Prochlorococcus marinus str. SB: one gene and its partner. The main gene of each other region encodes a partner of the protein of the gene in region 2 in a complex. Links are inferred from orthologs where the notes say so. Each region holds a gene or a part of one and is shown on either strand. Other genes may lie near its edges. The genes, in order: EV02_RS04440 and uvrB.

Evidence for each region.
Region 1: the proteins of uvrB (region 2) and EV02_RS04440 are in contact, whole or in part, in a crystal structure (PDB 7EGT), measured with the Thermus thermophilus proteins. The link is inferred for Prochlorococcus marinus str. SB from one-to-one orthologs. Residues at the interface, in WP_096411307.1 of Thermus thermophilus: Glu23, Leu25, Arg26, Asp27, Gly28, Glu29, Arg30, Phe31, Arg55, Glu326, Asp327, Phe328, Glu379, Ser382, Gln383, His398, Gly400, Arg401; in WP_096412145.1 of Thermus thermophilus: His654, Arg656, Phe657, Gln666, Asp668, Glu669, Lys680, Arg681, Leu682, Ser683, Lys685, Tyr686, Ala687.

What each region holds. Positions count from the first base shown.
Region 1 is NZ_JNAS01000002.1:329,605-332,950, reverse strand. The notes cover bases 32-3,043. They hold EV02_RS04440 (UvrD-helicase domain-containing protein), read right to left. Parts: upstream 2,736-3,043; coding sequence 327-2,735; downstream 32-326. Other genes in these bases: EV02_RS0108760 (hypothetical protein), read right to left, coding at 2,758-2,964; EV02_RS04435 (CCA tRNA nucleotidyltransferase), read right to left, coding at 32-321. Also shown: more of EV02_RS04435, read right to left, coding at 1-31; EV02_RS04445 (R-phycoerythrin subunit beta), read left to right, coding at 3,143-3,346. UniProt on the Escherichia coli protein: A helicase with DNA-dependent ATPase activity. Unwinds DNA duplexes with 3'-5' polarity. Translocates on single-stranded DNA with 3'-5' polarity. Initiates unwinding more efficiently from a nicked substrate than double-stranded DNA.
Region 2 is NZ_JNAS01000002.1:707,770-711,071, reverse strand. The notes cover bases 200-3,167. They hold uvrB (excinuclease ABC subunit UvrB), read right to left. Parts: upstream 2,720-3,167; coding sequence 680-2,719; downstream 200-679. Other genes in these bases: EV02_RS02620 (DUF561 domain-containing protein), read right to left, coding at 2,749-3,167; EV02_RS02610 (aspartate kinase), read left to right, coding at 200-672. Also shown: more of EV02_RS02610, read left to right, coding at 1-199; more of EV02_RS02620, read right to left, coding at 3,168-3,302. UniProt on the Escherichia coli protein: The UvrABC repair system catalyzes the recognition and processing of DNA lesions. A damage recognition complex composed of 2 UvrA and 2 UvrB subunits scans DNA for abnormalities.

The DNA of each region.
Region 1 (3,346 bases), 380 kb from region 2 along the record:
ATCAATTTTGTAGTCATTAATATTTATTTCTACAGTGTTGTATAAATTAAATTCCTTGATTAAACATAAATCTACATTTACAATATTTTTTTTTATAAATTTTGCTAGAGAAATAGAGGATCCTTCAATAACAAGATCAATATCTACAGGTTTAGAAAACGATTTTTTGTGGAATTTACTTATTAATAAATCTCTTAAATAACCGCCAACAAAAGCTACTTTAGTATCGTTATTAGATTCTATGTATTTAACAATTAGGTTATATAGATTAAATGGAGTTTTGATTAATTCCCCTTGGATGTAATCAGAGATATCGTTCATGAGTTTTAACTTACATAACGAATTGGAGCTAATCTGGGATCTAGAATTTTACTTCCTTTATCACCAAATTTTACTGCTAAAGATATTTTTTCCCCACTCCCAAAAATATGTATGATTTCACCTTTCCCAAACTTTGAGTGAATCAGCATATCTCCAACTATCCAGCTTTTCCCTTTACTAGGACCTGAATATAATTTCCTTACTGCATTTATTGGTTTGTTAACAAATTCATTTGGATTGTTTCGATCAACTCTAGTTAAACGATCAAGATGCCAATCTCTTCTAATTGAAGCACCACCAGTTTGTGGTAATTCGCCATCCATTAAATCTTCAGGTATTTCCGAAAGAAATATTGAAGGAATTGTTGCTTCACGCATGCCACCCCATAATCTTCTTTCTCTGGCATGACTTAAGAAAACTCTTTCTTTAGCTCTAGTAATACCTACATAGCATAATCTTCTTTCCTCTTCAAGAAGTGAGGGAGTATCTATTGATCTATGGCTAGGGAAGAGACCTTGTTCTAGCCCAGTGATAAAAACATTTTGAAATTCTAAACCTTTACTATTATGTAGAGTCATGAGAGTTACAGAGTTAGGATTATTTTTCTTCGTATCATTATCAGTTGTTAAGGCTGCTGTAGAAAGAAATCCCTCTACATCTCCACTTTCTGTTTCTTCTTCATATTGAGTAGCTGCATTAATTAGTTCTTGTAAGTTATTTCTTCTATCTTCAGATTCTTCAGTCCCACTTGAGAGTAAGTCACTTAAATAACCACTTTTTTCTAATACAAGTTGTAGTAGTTGAGCGGGGCCTGAATTTTCTAGGTAACACAGTAGATCATTCATAATTTCAGTAAATTTATTAATTCCTTTTGATGATCGGCCTATTGTTTCTTCAAGACTTTGCTTATCATTAAGAACCTCCCATAATGGGATATTTAACCTATTAGATAGTTCATTCAGTTTTTGAATAGTAGTCTTACCAATCCCTCTTCTAGGAACATTTATGATGCGTAAAAGACTAACGTTATCTGAAGAATTAACCAGAACTTTCAAATATGCTATTGCATCTTTAATTTCTCTTCTATCATAAAAACGCAATCCTCCAAAAATTGTATAAGGAATGCGCCACCTTACAAGAGATTCTTCTATTACTCTCGACTGAGCCCTGGTTCTATATAAAATCGCAAAATTTTTCCAAATTGGGTTTTGATTATAATTATTGAGTGATTTTATTTTATTGGTAATTGCTTCTGCCTCGGAAATTTCATCATCACAGCTGAGTAAAGTTAAAAGTTCCCCTTTTTCTTTAGTAGCCTTTAAAACTTTGTCAATTCTTTCACAGTTATTTTCTATTAGTGAGTTTGCAGCATCAAGGATATTGGAAGATGACCTATAATTTTCTTCTAATTTAATTAAAGATGATTTTGTATCGTCGTTGATTGAGGTTTTAAAATCTTCTTGAAAACCAATTAAAATTCTGAAGTCAGCTGCTCTGAAACTATAAATACTTTGATCAGCATCCCCAACTACAAAAATAGACCGATCTTCCCAATTGAAGAATTTTTTTGGTTCAGTATTCCCAGCCGTAATTAATTTTATAAGTTCATATTGTGTTCTATTTGTATCTTGATATTCATCAACTAAAATATGTTTAAATCTTTTGTGCCAGTAATCTCTGACTATATCATTTTGCCTCAATAAGAAAACAGGCAAAAGCAGAAGATCATCAAAGTCTAAAGAATTATTTTTTGAGAGCGAAATCCTATATCTCTTGTAGGCTTCTGCAACTGTTTTATCAAAATTATTATCTGCTTTTTCTAAAAGATCAGTAGAAGTTAAGCATTGATTTTTAGCATTACTTATTAATCTTTTAATCTTTTTGGGATCAAATCTTTTTGGGTCAAGATTCATATCTTGACTGATAATTTCTTTTACTAATGTTTGAGAATCTGTTTCATCATAAATTGAAAATTGTCTTGTCCATCTTAGGCCTTCTGGATCAGCATATTTTTCAATATCGTATCTCAGAAGTCTTGAAAATAAGGAATGGAAAGTACCGATCCAAAGGTTTTGAAGCCTCTTTTGGTGAACGTTTGCTCTTAATTGATTTTGATCAATTTCTTTGAGAGTTGTCCAAGGCTGACCAAATTGATTAAAAGCTAATTCTTGGGCTAGAAGAACCTCTAATCTTGCTTTCATTTCTTTAGCAGCTTTGTTAGTGAAAGTGACAGCTAGAATGTTATGGGGATCTACAGAGTTACCCTCAATAAGGTTTGCAATTCTGTGAGTAAGAGCCTTAGTTTTTCCGCTACCTGCACCTGCTACAACTAAAAGTGGTCCATAAACATGTTTTACTGCTTGAAGTTGTTGATTGTTTAGGGACTTAAAAAGGAAATTGTTGGTTTGAGGCACTTTTGGAAGGGTTTTTCAAAAATCAGACTTTACTATGAGATTCAGATTCCGTTTCTAGATCTTCTAACGCTTTTTTTAAATTTATAAGTTCATTATTGTTATTAATTATTTCTTCAAATTTATTTTGAGGCATCTTTAATTTCATACTTCTGTCAAGAATTTCTTTTTCCAATCTCTTTTTATATGAGGAAATAAGTTTCTTTGATAATTTTAAATCCTGTTGATCCAAAACTTTATTGAAAATGTAAATTCATACTAGCGGAAAAAAATCTTTTATTTGAATTATTTTAACTATCACTTTGGAATGAAGTTATTAATTAAGAAGCGTTGCGTTAAGTTTGAAATTGTATTGTTTTTACTAGCTTTGTATTATTCTTAAGATCGGTCTTTAAATTTTTACTTCAGGAATGTCAGTTTCAGAGAATAATCAACTATTGTCAGCCGATAAGAAATTAAATGATTTAAGAAATATAAAAGAATTTATTAATAGTGCAAACTCAAGATTAGATGCAATAACCTCAATAACCAATAATTCACATGCAATCGCAGCAGACGCTGTAACAGCAATGATTTGCGAAAATCAAGATTCACTTAATTCAAAAATATCTTTA
Region 2 (3,302 bases):
CCTACTGTTTCAGCTGATTTATTTGATACTTTATCTCAAGCGAATATAAACGTTAGGTTAATAGCTACTAGTGAAATTAAAGTCAGCTGTGTAATTGAAATTAATAATATACAAAAAACTATTAGATTTGTTGCTGAGAAATTTAAGTTATCCGATACACAAATATTTGTTAATCCAATCAATGAAAAACAAGATCAACCTGAAGTAAGAGGAATCGCATTAGATAAAAACCAAGTTCAGGTAAGCTTTCGAAAACTGCCTGATCGTCCTGGTGTAGCAGCATCGATATGTTTAGCATTAGCTGAAAATAATTTACTTATCGATACTATTGTTCAGTCTGAACGAATTTCCACTTTAAAAACTAAAGATATTAGTCTTACAATGAATAAACAAGATAGAGAGAAAGCTAACTTAGTTTTTGAGGCCTTAACAAAAAAATTACCCGGATCATACATTGAAGATGGCCCTGCTATAGCAAAAGTAAGTACTGTAGGAGCGGGAATGGCATTTAAGGTTGGGACGGCTGGAAAAATATTTAGAGCATTGGCTGACCAAAATATTAATATTGAAATGATTGCCACTAGTGAAATTAGGACTTCATGTATTGTCTTAGAAAAAGATTGTGACAAAGCAGTTAATGCGATTCATAATCATTTCGAATTAGAAAAATAAGTTCTTTTTAATTATTTCTTGCCAATTTTTGTCTTAATTTTTTGATTCTATCCCTCAAATTTGCTGCTTCTTCAAAATTTAACTCTTTTGCAGCGTCTTTCATTTTAATTTCTAACTTTTCTATTAAGTCAGGTAATTCTTCGAGCAAACATTGATTATCACTGGAACTGAGAATTGCGTCAGTTTTGTTATTAACTATATTTATGAGATCTTTAGATAAACCACCAGCATCAAGTTTTCTGGAAAGTTCTAGAAAAGATAATATTGAATTTTCTATTTTTTTGCCTGCAGGTTTTGGAGTAATACCATTGATTTGATTATATTTTTTTTGAATAGTTCTTCTTCTATCAGTTTCAGATATTGCTCTTTTCATTGAATCTGTGAAGTTATCTGCATAAAGCAAAGCAACACCTTCAACATGTCTGGCAGCTCTTCCTATTGTTTGAATCAATGACCTTTCTGCCCTCAGAAAACCTTCTTTATCAGCATCTAAAATGGCGACTAAGGATACTTCTGGAAGATCTAGTCCCTCTCTTAATAAATTAACGCCTACCAAAACATCATATTCGCCCATTCTAAGGTCTTGAATAATTTCAATTCTTTCAATTGAATGGATTTCGGAATGCAAATATCTAACTCTTACTTTATTTTCAGATAAAAAATCAGTTAGATCTTCAGCCATTCTCTTAGTAAGTGTTGTCACAAGCACTCTTTGATTCTTTTCAGCGCGAATTCTTATTTCAGATAACAGATCTTCTATTTGGCCTTCACTAGGTCTTACATCAATTACCGGGTCTAATACCCCAGTTGGTCTTATAACTTGCTCAATAAATTCACCATCACATTGATCTAATTCCCATTGACCGGGGGTTGCACTTATAAATAATGTCTGTTTTGATTTTTCCCAAAACTCTTCACATTTTAAAGGTCTATTATCTGCAGCACTTGGCAATCTAAAACCATGATCTATTAAAACTTTTTTTCTAGATTGATCACCGTTGTACATCGCATGAAGTTGAGGACATGTTACATGACTCTCATCAACTACCAACAACCAATCTTTGGGAAAGTAATCTATTAAACATTCTGGCGGTGAACCTTCCTCCCTACCTGATAAATGACGAGCATAATTCTCAACTCCATTACAATAACCAACCTCTTTAAGCATTTCTAAATCATATTTTGTACGTTGTTCTAGACGTTGAGCCTCTAATAATTTTCCTTCGTATGTAAATTTATCTAGTTGAGTTTTTAATTCACTTCTAATCGCACTTATTGCACTCTCAAGTCTTTCTTTTGGAGTTACAAAATGCTTCGCTGGGTAAACGCTAACTTGTTCCAAACTTTCAAGTATTTCTCCTGTAGTAGGGTCAACATATCTAATAGCCTCGACTTCATCACCAAATAACTCAATTCTTATTAATCTATCTTCATAAGCTGGACCGATTTCTAAAACATCACCTTTAATTCTGAATCTACCTCTAGTAATTTCAATATCATTTCTAGTATATTGATTTTCAACCAGAGACCTCAAAGAAGAACGTAGATTTATTGATTTTCCCACTTCAAATTTAACTGCAGCTTTTAAATACTCGCTCGGTATACCAAGACCATAAATACAACTTATTGAGGCTACAACAATTACATCTTTTCTTTCAAATAATGAGCGTGTTGCAGAATGCCTAAGCATATCTATTTCTTCATTAATTGAAGCAGTTTTGGCTATGTAAGTATCACTTACTGGTACATAAGCTTCAGGTTGATAATAATCGTAGTAAGAAATGAAGTACTCAACAGCATTTTTTGGAAAAAATTCCCTTAATTCATTACATAGTTGTGCAGCCAACGTTTTGTTATGGGCTAAAACAAGTGCTGGCCTTCCTGTTTGTTGAATTACATTGGCAATGGTAAATGTTTTTCCAGTTCCAGTAGCTCCTAAAAGAGTCTGAAACTGTTTACCATTATTTACACCTTTAACTAATTTTTTAATAGCTTCTGGTTGATCTCCATTTGGTTCGTAAGGAGCTTGAAGCTTATAGTTGTTCATCAAGCTAGTAGCTAAAGGATGTTGCTATACTAAGAAATTTTTTCTCCAATTATTGAATTTTTCAAAGATTCTTTTAAGCCCCTAACAACCGCAATCATTGATATTAAATCATCTAATTTATTAACCACCGATCCAACGCCAACTGCTGAGGCTCCAGAGGATATTGCTAGTGGACAAGTTACTTGGCTTAATCCAGAGGCACTCATGATTGGTATATTCAGAGATTGTTTCTTAAATTCTTGATGAATAGCATAGGTAGATGCAAGAGTTGGTACTGATTTTTCAAAAAAACCTTGAATTCCTGGAGAGTAAGGTGTAGAACTGATACCACCTTCTGTTTGAATAATATCAACGCCTTCTTCCACTAGCTTTACAGCAAGATCAACTTGTTTATCAATAGGCATAGTATGAGGAACAGTTACTGATAAAGGAAAATTAGGCAATAAATCCCTCGTCTCTTTTGTAATGTTTAAAACTTTTTTATCTGAAAAATGAATGCCTTTTTCATAAAAAGTATCGTAATTTCCTATCTCAATTAATGATGCTCCTGCTTTTACACAATCTTGAAAAGATCGAGGCACTA